One region of the Arthrobacter sp. TmT3-37 genome, then DNA from elsewhere that is predicted to be linked to it. Evidence: riboswitches for the same ligand, from Rfam matches in the RefSeq annotation. Region 1 holds a riboswitch; each other region holds the start of a gene.
The links. A riboswitch is a leader RNA that binds a small molecule or an ion and turns the genes downstream of it on or off. The one in region 1 is predicted to bind S-adenosylmethionine.
Positions count from the first base shown of each region.

Region 2: another riboswitch for S-adenosylmethionine. It lies ahead of ACX80U_RS16590 (bifunctional o-acetylhomoserine/o-acetylserine sulfhydrylase); the one in region 1 lies ahead of ACX80U_RS06270 (AmiS/UreI family transporter).
Region 3: another riboswitch for S-adenosylmethionine. It lies ahead of ACX80U_RS03505 (LLM class flavin-dependent oxidoreductase); the one in region 1 lies ahead of ACX80U_RS06270 (AmiS/UreI family transporter).
Region 4: another riboswitch for S-adenosylmethionine. It lies ahead of ACX80U_RS03560 (ABC transporter substrate-binding protein); the one in region 1 lies ahead of ACX80U_RS06270 (AmiS/UreI family transporter).

Region 1 covers NZ_JBTNDU010000003.1:259,595-262,794, reverse strand. Annotated here, with positions in the region: gene ACX80U_RS06280 (GNAT family N-acetyltransferase) at 1-411, shown strand, start outside; gene pdxS (pyridoxal 5'-phosphate synthase lyase subunit PdxS) at 660-1,574, opposite strand; SAM riboswitch class IV at 1,813-1,924, shown strand; gene ACX80U_RS06270 (AmiS/UreI family transporter) at 1,964-2,581, shown strand; gene ACX80U_RS06265 (acyl-CoA dehydrogenase family protein) at 2,677-3,200, shown strand, end outside.
Region 2 covers NZ_JBTNDU010000017.1:43,506-46,705, reverse strand. Annotated here, with positions in the region: gene metX (homoserine O-acetyltransferase MetX) at 1-574, opposite strand, end outside; gene ACX80U_RS16590 (bifunctional o-acetylhomoserine/o-acetylserine sulfhydrylase) at 581-1,900, opposite strand; SAM riboswitch class IV at 1,982-2,098, opposite strand; gene ACX80U_RS16585 (VOC family protein) at 2,242-2,883, shown strand; gene ACX80U_RS16580 (DUF1540 domain-containing protein) at 2,961-3,200, opposite strand, start outside.
Region 3 covers NZ_JBTNDU010000002.1:139,887-143,086, forward strand. Annotated here, with positions in the region: gene ACX80U_RS03495 (SpoIIAA family protein) at 1-42, opposite strand, end outside; gene ACX80U_RS03500 (SDR family NAD(P)-dependent oxidoreductase) at 170-928, shown strand; SAM riboswitch class IV at 1,143-1,256, shown strand; gene ACX80U_RS03505 (LLM class flavin-dependent oxidoreductase) at 1,291-2,679, shown strand; gene ACX80U_RS03510 (SDR family oxidoreductase) at 2,873-3,200, shown strand, end outside.
Region 4 covers NZ_JBTNDU010000002.1:155,458-158,657, forward strand. Annotated here, with positions in the region: gene ACX80U_RS03560 (ABC transporter substrate-binding protein) at 1-1,106, opposite strand, end outside; SAM riboswitch class I at 1,212-1,310, opposite strand; gene ACX80U_RS03565 (helix-turn-helix domain-containing protein) at 1,358-1,663, opposite strand; gene ACX80U_RS03570 (APC family permease) at 1,660-3,186, opposite strand.

The sequences.
Region 1 (3,200 bases):
GCCGCCGTGGTCGTGCCCGGGGACGACCACGCCGTCCTCGCCACCGACGTACCCGACTACTCGGGTCCGCTGGAACAGGAGCTGCGGGTGGTCCGCTCCCAGCCGCGGCAGGCGTGGCATGCCGTGACACGGAGTGGGGAAGGCGGCAGCATCTCCGGAGCCGCGTACTCGTTCTACCCGTCCGGCGTCACGGGCCTGCGACGCCTCGGCGGTGTCCGCAACCTCGAGGTGCTCCCGGACCACCAGCGGCGCGGGCTCGCCACGGCCCTGCTGAGCGCCACGGCGCGGGCCGCACTGCAGGCCGGTGCGGTGGACCTCGCCGTCAACGCCACACCGCAGGGCTACGAGTTCTTCTCGAAGCGGGGCTTCACACTGCTCGGCCGCGGCAGGACCTACGCGCTGCACCTCTGACCGGCTGCGGCCCGACGGTGGACGCATGACAGCCGAGCCGCGTCCCCCCGCCGACGGTGATGTCGGAGGTGCGTGGGCCCGGTCCCGGCGGGACCGCGCCCGGGCGTTCGGGGCGACGGCCGAGGACATCCTCGGGGACCTCCTCGGGGACCGCGAGGCCCCGCGAGGCACTGACGCCGTCGCCGCGGGAAACGGCAGAGGACCGGGGGCTGCCGGCCGCGTTCCTCTGCACTGCCCGTGCTGTGCTGCTACCAGCCGCGCTCGGCGAGGCGGTGCGGCTGCGGGATCTCGTCGACGTTGATGCCGACCATGGCCTCGCCCAGACCGCGCGAGACCTTGGCGATCATGTCCGGATCGTCGTGGAACGTGGTCGCCTGGACGATCGCGTTGGCGCGTTCGGCCGGGTTGCCCGACTTGAAGATGCCGGAGCCGACGAAGACGCCGTCCGCGCCGAGCTGCATCATCATGGCCGCGTCCGCCGGGGTCGCGATGCCGCCGGCGGTGAACAGGACCACGGGGAGTCGACCGGCGGAGGCGACCTCCTTCACCAGCTCGTAGGGCGCCTGGAGTTCCTTCGCGGCGACGTACAGCTCGTCCTCGGCCATGGAGGAGAGGCGGTTCAGCTCCGCGCGGATGGTGCGCATGTGCATCGTAGCGTTCGAGACGTCGCCGGTGCCGGCCTCGCCCTTCGAGCGGATCATCGCAGCGCCCTCGGTGATGCGCCGCAGTGCCTCACCGAGGTTGGTCGCACCGCAGACGAAGGGGACGGTGAACTTCCACTTGTCGATGTGGTTCGCGTAGTCGGCGGGCGTGAGGACCTCGGACTCGTCGATGTAGTCGACCCCGAGGGACTGCAGGACCTGCGCCTCCACGAAGTGGCCGATCCGGGCCTTGGCCATGACCGGGATGGAGACGGCCTCGATGATGCTGTCGATCATGTCGGGATCGCTCATGCGGGACACGCCGCCCTGGGCGCGGATGTCCGCGGGAACCCGTTCGAGCGCCATGACCGCTACCGCACCGGCGTCTTCGGCGATGCGGGCCTGCTCTGCTGTGACGACATCCATGATGACGCCGCCCTTGAGCATTTCGGCCATCCCGCGCTTGACCCGGTTGCCGCCGGTCTGTGCTGTGGTTGCCGAATTGTCTTCAACGGTGGACACGACTTGCCCCTAAAGGTAGATAAAAGCTGACCCTTCATGATACGCCGCCGCAGGACGCCCTTCCGGTCGCGGCCGCCGCCCCGGTCCCGGCCGTTCCCGCGGGCTCCGGACCCCGGCGCGGGACCGCGCACGGCAGCGATCCGGCAGCGATGCGGCAGCGTCACACGGCGTCACGCGGCGGAATGCCGCGTCGTCCTGCTGGAAAGCGGACGATATGCCGCCTACGCTCGGAGCCACAGATCAAGAGTTCCGACGCGAAGCCCTGGCTCGTCGGACGGCAACCCCCTCCGTGGCGGGGTGCCCCAGGTGAAGATCCGGCCCCGTGCATCAGCGCGGGGCAAGCACGGCGCGGACCTCCAGCGGTTCCGCGTCCCGTCGATGGGACATCCATGTCGTACATCTGCCTGCTGCTCTCGGGAGCAGCCCTTCTGATCAACGGACTCGGCCTCCTCGGCCGGGTCCCGCCACGGGACGCGGGATTCCTCAATCTCGCGGTCGGTGTGCTCCAGCTCGTCCTCGCAACGGTCGTCGCAGCGACCGGGGCGCCGGATCCTGCCGCGTTCAGCACGGCGAGCGGGATCTTCCTCTTCGGGCTCACCTACCTGTACGTGGGTCTCGGCTCCGTCGCGGGCCTGGGCTCCGCCGGCGTCGGCTGGTTCTGCGGGCTCGTCGCCGTGCTCGCCGTCGTCTTCGCGGCCACGTCGCTGGACACCGACCCGCTCGGCTCGGTGCTCTGGCTCGCGTGGGCGGTGCTGTGGGGTCTGTTCTTCCTGATCCTCGCCCTCGACGCCGTCCGCCTCGCCCGGGTCACCGGCTGGAGCGCGATCCTGGTCGGAACCGCCAGCACCGTGATCCCCGCCGTCCTCGGCCTCAACGGGGCTTGGCCGGCCGGCGGAGCCTCCGCCGTCGCCGCCGCGGCCGTCATCGGCGCACTGTTCGTCGGCGCCGGCGTCGCCGGTTCCCGTACGGCGAGGGCGGCCGCCCCCCGGGTCGCCGTCCACGCCTGATCTCCTCGCCCCGCTCCCGTCCTGCCACCTCTCCCCCCAGCCCCACTCCCAGCCCCACTCCCAGCCCCACTCCCAGCCCGATCGGAAGGCCCACCATGACCACCCTGACGCACACCCATCCCACCGCGGACGCCGACTACGAACTCCTCGCGGCCCGCTTCCGGCCCCTCTTCGCACGCATCGCGGACGGCGCATCGCGCCGCGAACAGGAGCACGAGCTCCCCCGGAAGGAGATCCGCGCCCTGATCGACGCCGGATTCGGGGCGCTGCGGGTACCGGTCGCCGCCGGCGGGTTCGGCGCCTCGCTCCCGCAGCTGTTCCGCCTCCTCACCGAACTGGCCGCCGCCGATTCGAACATCCCCCAGGCGCTGCGCGCCCACTTCGCGTTCGTCGAGGACCGCCTCGTGTCCGCCGGTCCCCAGCGCGACGTATGGCTCCAGCGCTTCGTGGACGGCGAGATCGTGGGCAACTCCTGGACGGAGGTCGGCACCGTCACCATCGGTGACGTGATCACCAAGGTGAGCCCGGACCCGGGCAGCACCCACGGCGACTTCCGCATCAGCGGCACGAAGTACTACTCGACCGGCAGCATCTTCGCGGACTGGATCGACACGTTCGC
Region 2 (3,200 bases), on a different contig from region 1:
CCGAACTGGCGGCGGTGCAGGCGATGACGGCGCAGCGCTGAACGCGCTGCGGATACATGAGTGCCCATTCGAGGGCGCGCGCCCCGCCCATCGAGCCGCCGAGGACCGAGTGCCACCGGCCGATGCCGAGCCGGTCGGCCAGCAGGGCCTCGGCCCGGACGGAGTCCCGGATGGTGATCAGGGGGAAGCGCGAACCCCACGGCGTCCCGTCGGGCGCGAGGCTGGCCGGCCCCGTCGAGCCGTAGCAGCCTCCCAGCATGTTGATCGACACCACGAAGTACCGGTCGGTGTCCACCGTGCGGCCGGGACCCACGAGCGAATCCCACCAGCCCTCCTCCTCCGAGTCGCCGCGTGCCACGTGCGAGCTGCCGGTCAGGGCATGCTGCACGAGCACGGCGTTCGACCCGTCCCGGTTCAGCCGGCCCCAGGTCTCGAAGGCGAGCTGCACGTCCGGCAGCGTGCCGCCCGTCTCCAGGGCCAGCGGACCGATCGGCGCGATGCGCAGGAGCCCGTCCCCCGGAGGGCGTGCGCCGTCGATCCCGGGGTGCAGCGGAGCAGGAGGGTAGGTCGTCACGAAGGGCTAGGCTCCTTTGGCGGCGCGGAAGCCCGCGTCGAGGTCGGCGAGGATGTCGGTGATGTTCTCGAGGCCCACGGAGAGGCGCACGAGGCCCGGGCGCACTCCGGCGGTCAGCTGCGCCTCCGCCCCCAGCTGGCTGTGGGTCGTGGACGCCGGGTGGATCACGAGCGAGCGCACATCGCCCACGTTCGCGACGTGCGAGTGGAGTTCCAGCCCGTCGACGAAGCGCTTGCCGGCCTCGAGTCCCCCGACGATGTCGAAGCTGACGATCGCGCCCGTGCCGTTGTTCCGCCCGTACTTCCTGCCGCGTTCGTACCAGGGACTCGAGGCGAGGCCCGCATAGGAGACGCGCTCGACGTCGTCGTGCCCCTCGAGCCACTCGGCGACGGCCTGGGCGTTCTGCACGTGGCGCTCCACGCGCAGGCTGAGGGTCTCCAGGCCCTGCGCGATGAGGAAGGCGTTGAACGGCGACACGGACGAGCCGAGGTCGCGCAGCAACTGGACGCGGGCCTTGAGGATGTAGGCGAGGTTCGCGCCGAGGGCGCTGCCGACACCGAGGTCCCGCGCGTAGACGAGTCCGTGGTAGCTCTCGTCCGGGCTGTTGAAGCCCGGGAAGCGCTCGGGGTACTGGGCGAAGTCGAAGTTCCCCGAATCGACGATGACGCCGGCGATGGCATTGCCATGGCCCCCGAGGTACTTCGTCGCGGAGTGCACCACGATGTCGGCGCCCCATTCGATGGGCCGGATCAGGTACGGCGTGGACAGCGTGTTGTCCACGATCAGGGGGATCCCGCTCTCGTGGGCGACGGCGCTGATGCCCTCGATGTTCAGGACGTCCTGCCGTGGGTTGGACACGACTTCCCCGAAGAAGAGCTTGGTGTTCGGCCGGACGGCGTCGCGCCACTGCTCGAGGTCGTCGGGGTCCTCGACGAAGGTCGTCTCGATGCCGAACCTCTTCAGCGTGTGCTTGAAGAGGTTGTACGTGCCGCCGTAGAGGCTCGGGCTCGCCACGATGTGGTCACCCGCCTCGGCGATGTTCAGCACCGCGAAGGTCTCCGCCGCCTGGCCGGAGGCCAGGAGCAGCGCGCCGACGCCGCCCTCGAGGCTCGCGATCCGCGTCTCCACCGCTTCCTGCGTGGGATTGCCGATGCGCGTGTAGATGGGCGCGAGTTCCGTCAGCGAGAACCGGTTCGCGGCGCTCTCGGCACTCGGGAAGACGAATGACGACGTCTGGTAGATGGGCAGCGCACGCGCTCCCGTGGCGGTGTCCGGCACCTGGCCGGCGTGGATCTGGCGTGTCTCGAAGGACCAATCGTCGGACATGGTGCTCCCTGTAGGAAGGGGCTCGGCCGGGTTCCGATGCTCCCGTCGGTGGACGCCGTTCCAGGAGACCGGGCCCGCAGGAGCCCGCGCTTGCACGGCGCCGGTGTGGCGCCGAACCTGGTCTTCACCCGGGGCACCCCACCGCGGTTGGAGGGTTGCCGGCCAGCAAGCCGGGGCTTCGTGCTGGCACTCATGACCTGCATTCATGAAAGCCCATCGGGGCGCATCCGGCAACCCGTGTGACCCTCCGTGAAGGAGCGGCTCACCCCCTTCTGCGGTCGGTCGAACGGGTAAGGCAAGCCTTAGTCGAGACGCAGATCACTTAGTGCCAAAATATCGGCATGCGCCTGGACCACGTCTCTTATGCCTGCGAACCCGATGGACTTGCTGCGACCGCCGACCGGATCTCGGCCAGGCTCGGCATGGAACCGGTGAAGGGCGGTGTGCACCCCCGCTTCGGCACCCGCAACATGATCTTCCCGCTGGTCAACGGCCAGTACCTGGAGGTCGTCGAGGTCCTCAACCACCCCGCGTCGGACAAGGCGCCGTTCGGCCAGGCCGTGCGGGCGCGTTCCGAGGCCGGTGGAGGCTGGATGGGCTGGTGCGTCGCCGTCGACGACCTGGGACCCTTCGAGGAGCGGCTCGGCCGCGGTGCGGTTCCCGGCAACCGCAAGTTCCCGGACGGCCAGGAGCTGACCTGGCAGCAGATCGGCATCAAGGGCCTCATCGCGGATCCGCAGGTGCCCTATCTGCTCCGCTGGGACGAGGGCACCGAGTCCCTGCACCCGTCGAAGGCCCGTCCTGCAACGGTCAAGCTGGACTGCCTCACCATCGCCGGCTCGTCCGAGCGCGTCACGGAATGGCTCGGCACGGAGGTCGAGGAGACGCTCGACGGCGTCCAGGTCCAGTGGATCGCACCCAACGGAACCCCGGGCATCATGTCCGTGACCTTCGAGACCGCCGACGGCCGGATCGAGATCTGACCTCCGCCGCGGACGCAGAAGGGACCGGACATGATGTCCGGTCCCTTCTGCTGTGTCGCTGCTGTGGTGAGGAGTGATCAGGCGTGGGTGTAGGTCAGGCAGTCCGCGGCCTCGGCGCCGGGGCCCACCTTGACGGCCGGGGCGCTGCACAGCAGGTCGTGGTTGTAGCTGCACTCGGATCGCTGGCACGCTCCGACGTGCGCGAGCATCTTGGGCAGTCCGCCGCTGATGGACGTGTCGATGAACGTGGCGCAGGACGCGTGTTCCTCGCTGCCCGACACGGTGATGGCGACGGCCGTGCAGCCGTCGTGGTTGAA
Region 3 (3,200 bases), on a different contig from region 1:
CCACAGGATCCCCTTGTCGAGGTGGGCGCTGAATGGGTCCATCGTGGTCCTTACCGGAGGAACAGGGGCAATGGTGTGTCAGCGTAGCAAGGTGCACCCCCGAAGTCGGCTGCGCGTCCACGGTATGGTTCTCGTTCCGGGCCCCTAGGCAGCGGGTAGCGTCTCGTTCATGACACTGAGCATTCTGGTGACGGGAGCAAGTCGCGGTATCGGTGCGGCGATCGCGCACGAGCTCGCCGGCAGGGGACATCGCGTATGCGTGCACGCCGGTCGCGATCTGCAGGCCGCCGAGGCCGTCCGGGAGGCGTTGCCGGGTACGGGACACGCCGTCGCGATCGGGGACGTCGCTGATCCCCAGGCATGCCGGCAGCTCGTCGATGCTGCCACCCGGGACCTCGGCGGAATCGATGTGCTCGTGAACAATGCGGGCATCTTCGAGGCACATCCTGTCGACACGGTGTCCTTCGAGGACTGGCAGCGAGCATGGCGCCGGACGCTCGACGTCAATCTGGTGGGGCCGGCGAACCTGGCCTGGCTGGTGGCGCGCCGGCTGCTGGACCGGCAGTCGGGGCCGAACGGCGGACGGCTCATCAGTGTCGGATCTCGAGGCGCCTACCGTGGTGAGCCCGCCACGCCGGCCTACGGTGCGAGCAAGGCGGCCCTGCACTCGATGACGCAGTCCCTCGCCGTCGCGCTCGCGCCGCACGGCATCCTCGCTGCAGCGGTGGCGCCCGGCTTCGTCGAGACGGACATGGGACGGACCGTGCTCGACGGCCCCGGGGGAGATGCCGTGCGTGCCCAGAGTCCGTTCGATCGCGTGGCGGCCGCGGAGGAGGTGGCGCAGGCCGTGGCCTGGCTCGCCACCGATGCGCCGCTGTGGGTCAGCGGCACCGTCGTGGATGCCAACGGGGCGTCCTACCTGCGCTGACATCGCGCTGCGTGGAATCGCGGGTTTCGAGCGTCGAGCCAGGGACCGCGATCCGGGACCGAGGACGGCTGTGCGAGGCCCACCCTGATGAAACGACGACGCACGGTTCCGGCGCCGGGTTCCACCGTGCGCCAGGGAAGGCATGCTGATCGTGACGCTCTGTGACAGGTGCGTCTGGACGGTGATGCAGGCGGGCCTCTACGCTCGTCAGCAGAATCAAGAGTTCCAACGCAAAACCCTGGTTTGTTGGACGGCAACCCTCTCGCTGTAGTGGGGTGCCCCAGGTGAGGATTCGGCCCGGGCTGCACCAGCCGGGCAAGTATGGCGCTTCCCCACGGCAGTGCCCCGACGTGAGGACCTCCATGCCCGCATCACCGCGCCGTATCCGCTTCAACGCCTTCGACATGAACTGCGTGGGCCACCAGTCACCCGGTCTCTGGCGCCATCCGGAGGACCAGTCGTGGCGCTACAAGGACCTGCGCTACTGGGCCGATCTGGCGAAGACGCTGGAGAAGGGCCTGTTCGACGGCATCTTCATCGCCGACGTCCTGGGCACCTACGACGTCTATGGCGGATCCAACGAAGCGACCCTGCGGCAGGGTACGCAGACCCCGGTCAACGATCCGTTCCTGCTCGTGTCCGCCATGGCACTCGTTACCGAACACCTCGGGTTCGGCGTCACCGCCGGCACCGCCTACGAGCACCCGTATCCGTTCGCGCGCAGGCTCTCCACACTGGACCACCTCACCAACGGCAGGGTCGGCTGGAACGTGGTGACCGGCTACCTGCCCTCCGCTGCGCGCAACATGGGCAACGAGGACCAGCTCGAGCACGACGAGCGCTACAACCACGCGGATGAATACCTCGAGGTCCTCTACAAGCTGCTCGAGGGATCCTGGGAGGACGACGCCGTCGTGCGTGACCGCGAAACCGGTGTCTTCACGGACCCGGCCAAGGTGCACGACATCAACCACGACGGCACCTACTTCACCGTCCCGGGCATCCACCTCAGCGAGCCCTCGCCGCAGCGCACCCCCGTCATCTTCCAGGCCGGAGCGTCCTCGCGAGGGATCGCCTTCGCGGCGGGCAACGCCGAGGCGGTCTTCGTGGGTGCACCGACCAAGGAGATCCTGAAGGACGTGGTGAAGAAGATCCGCGACGCCGTCGAGGCCGAGGGTCGCGACCGCTACTCGGTGCGGATCTACACGCTGCTCACCGTGATCACGGACGAGACGGAGGAGAAGGCCCAGGCGAAGCACGCCGAATACCAGAAGTACGTCAGCTACGAGGGAGCGCTCGTGCTCGTCTCCGGCTGGTTCGGTGTGGACCTGTCCGTCTACGGCCCCGACGAACCTCTTGGCGCCGTGAAGTCGAACGCCATCCACTCCGCTGTGGCCACCTTCCAGAAGGTGAACGACGACGGCGCACCGTGGACCGTGCGGGACATCGCCGAGTGGGCGGGAATCGGTGGACTGGGCCCGCGGATCGTGGGATCGGGCAAGCAGGTCGCCGACGAGCTCCAGGCGTGGGTGGAGGAGACCGACGTGGACGGATTCAACCTCGCATACGCGATCACACCCGGATCCTTCGAGGACGTCATCACGCATGTGGTCCCGGAGCTGCAGAAGCGCGGAGCGTATCCGACGGAATATGCCGAGGGGACGCTGCGCCAGAAGCTGTTCGGCAAGGGCGACCGGTTGCCTGAGGAGCACCGCGGCGCGAGCTTCCGCCTTCAGCCCGTCCGTCCCTGACGCACCGCGTAACCGCGCCGTCGGGGTTCGTTCTTCGACTGAGTACAAGCTGGGCCGGCATCTGCCCGGCATCTCAGGCGGCAGCCGGGAATAGGCGTGCGCTGGGGGCTGAACACCTTCGTATGGGTGGCCAGCCCCCACGACCGGGGACTAGCGTCGGAACCAAGACATCCGACGACCAGAAGGAGTTCCCATGTCACGCGTAGCCATCATCGGTGGGCACGGAAAAGTAGCGCTGCACCTCACGAAGATCCTCACGGGCCAGGGCCATCAGGTCAGTTCGATCTTCCGCACCCAGGACCATGCTTCCGACGTCGAGCAGGCGGGCGGCACGCCCGTGGTGGCCGACGTGTCCGAGCTGTCGGTGGCGCAGATGGCCGACGTCTTCCGCGGGCACGACGCCGTCGTGTGGTCTGCTGGTGCCGGTGGCAGCAGCCCCGAGGCCACGTACGCCGTGGACCGGGATGCAGCGATCCGCTCGATGGATGCAGCACAGGAAGCCTCGGTCGGACGGTACGTCA
Region 4 (3,200 bases), on a different contig from region 1:
TCGGTCCAGCCCGCCTCATCGAGCAGGCGGGCCGCCTCGTCGGGATCCGGGTCGTAAACGTGCTCGAAGTCGGGGGAGTAGAAGCCCGTGGTGGAACTCAAGGGGCCGCCGGCCCGGGTGACGGTGCCGAAGTACACGCTGTTGATGCCCGCATCGACGTAGGCGCTGTGCAGGAAGGCCTTGCGCACGTCCACGTCGTCGAACGGTGCCCGGGTGGTGTTGAGGATCAGGTTGGTCGGGTTGCCGGGCCGGTCCTGCAGGATCAGTTCGACGTTCGGGTCCGCCTCGGCCTCGCCGAAGTGCACCGACGGCATGAGGTCGAGGGCGTCCACCTGGCCCGCCCGCAGGAGGCCGTAGCGGGTGGAGTCCTCGGGGACGATGCGCCACTCGATCTTCTCGATGTGCGCCGGCCCCTCGTGCTGCGCATACGGCGGAGCGGAGTTGTAGTCCTCGTTGCGCACCAGGCTGACCTTGGACTGCGGAACGTAGTCGACGATCTTGTACGGCCCGGTACCCACGGGGGCGTTGCAGTTCTCGGCCTGCGGCCGTTTGAGCGCCTCGGGCGATTCGATGCCGAGGAACGGCTGGGCGAGCACCTCGAGGAACGCGGCGTAGGGGCGGTTGAGGGTGACGACGGCGGTGGTCTCGTCCACGACCTCGGTGCCCACGTAGGGCTTGAGGTAGCCGCCGGCCGTGCCGGACTGCGTGTCGGGGTCGATCATGTGGTCGAGGTTGGCCTTAACCGCCTCCGCGGTGAGCTTCGTCCCGTCGGTGAACCAGACGTCGTCGCGCACCGTGAAGGTGTAGCTGAGGCCGTCGTCGGACACGGACCAGTCCGTGGCGAGCCACGGGTGGATGGCCCCTTCGCTGTCCTGGGACACGAGGGAGTCGAGGTAGTTCGCCGCGATGGACGCCTGCGGCATGTCCCCGTTGACGTGGGGGTCGAGGCAGGAGATGTCCTTGCCGGTGGCGAAGACGAAGGTGTCGTCCTCGCTCGCGGCTGCTGATCCTCCGCAGCCGCTCGTGGTGAGCACCAGGCCCGCCGCGACGGCGAGCAGGGCGAGGGTGCGGGGTGGACGGGGAGTGCTGGGGCTTGCTGTTCTCACGCGTGGCTCCTGAATCATCGCCCGATGGAGGGTGATACAGGTCAGCCAGTAGTCGCCCCGGGCGTGCCGGAGCACGGAAGGGCAGACCAACGAAAGCGTGTAGCTTCTCCATCGGTCCTGGCAGTAGCACCGTTCCCCGTTGCTACACGGGGAGGGTTGCTGCGGCGTCGTCGATCCAGGTCTCTCGGCCGCTCGGGATGGTTATGGCTACAGCTAAGCGCACCGGAGGGCGGGGGCGCCAGTGGTGCCCGTCATATTCGGTCACGCGGCGATCCGGGACGGCTTCCCCCGACGCCCGACAGCTGCACCAGGAGTTCTACCTTGCGGCCGAGCGCGAAGCCGCTGAGGTCCGGCAGCCGCACCAGGTACTCGTCCTCGACCAGCAGGTTCAGGAGCCGGTAGGTGGTGGCCTTCGGCAGCCCGAGGTTGCGGCTCACCTCCAGCCCCGTGACCCCGGGTCCGCACCGCGCAACCTCCTCGAGCACCGCGAGGGCGCTCCGCACCGCTTTGGGCTGGCGGGCCCGCAGGCCGACGTCGTCGGGCCGGTCCGTGGTCATGGGGCATCGCCCGCGGCAGTGTTCCGACCACCTCCGAGCACGGCGTCCTGCGTGGGCACGTCGTAGAGCCCGAGAACGGGGTCCGCCGACCGGTGACGGCGGTGCCACAGGAACCAGAGCAGCGCGGTGGCCAGCAGGATGCAGAAGATCCAGCCGCTCGCGCTACGGCCCGCACCCGCGAGGGTGATCCGATAGGCGACGAGTGCACCCGCGAGGGCCACCGAGGTGAGCCCGGCCGCGAGCGCCGGCCGGAGGGTCAGCTCGCCGATGCGCCGCAGGAAGACCGGCGCTGCACAGCACGCCAGCAGATAAGCGGTGACGTAGGCGGTGGCTGCGGTGCCGAGGAGCTTGTTCATCGCCTCGCCCGTTCCGAGGCCGAGCAGGATCAGCATCGCCGGAACGACCGTCACCACGGGCATGGCAGCCAGGACGGCGTGGACGGGCGTCCGGAACCGGAGGTGGGCGTGCCCGAGCCAGGCGGGCAGGACATCCTCCCGGCCCATGGTCAGCAGCACCCGGGCCAGTGCGGTGGCGCACGCGAGCGTGCACGCGAAGAAGGACAGCGCGGCGCCGGCGTCGAGCAGGGGGATCAGCCACGGGAGGCCTGCAGCCCGCATCGCGGGACCGAAGACCTGCGACCCGTCGTCGTCCAGCGGGAGCACGGATTGCAGCAGGACCCGTTGGGCCAGGGCTGCCACGACGTACAGCACACCCCCGCCGGCGGCACTCCAGAGCAGCACTCGGGGAATGGTCCGCAGCGGCCTGCGCGTCTCGGCACCCAGGACGGTGGCGCTCTCGAAGCCCACGAAGGCCATCAGGGCCAGGACGGCGCCCGTCGCCAGGCCGCTGAAGCCCGGGTCCGGCACGGCGGCCCGGACGTCGACGTCGGGCAGGGCCTCGCGTGGGACCGCGAGGAACACGAGGACGATCGGCACCACGAGGACCACGAGCGCCGCTCCTTCGGCCATGAGCATGGCGAGGGAGGACAGGCGGAGACCCCGGATGAGCAGCCACGTGCAGGTCCCGCCGACCGCGAGGATGACGCCGGCCATCACCGGATCGGCGAACTGCGGCCGGCCGAACGACGCGATGAGGTCCGAGGCGTGCAGTGCGAAGCCGATCAGCGCGAACATCGCGATGCAGGCGTAACCGATGATCAGCGAGCAGCCCGTCGCGAGGGCTACCAGGGGTCGCCACGTGCCCGTGCTGCCCAGGGCCTGGGCCACGTAGCTGTACAGCGAGCCGGCAGCTCCCATGCGCCGCGCGTACTGGCCGAGCGTGTAGCCGATCAGCAGGACCAGGACCGTCGCGCAGAGGATCGACGTAACCGCGTGGCGGCCTGCGGCGGCGGTGACCATCGCGGGCATGGTCACGGCCGCGGCAACCGGTGCCATCGCTGAGACCGATTGCGCGAGGGCGTCCACGGGGCCGAGGCTCCGCCGGGCCAGGCCGTGGAGCGGAGAGATGTCCGCCAGCCCGGTCACGCGAGGAGGGCTGGCGACGGCGTCCTGCAGTGGCTTCATGATCTGCCTTTCCC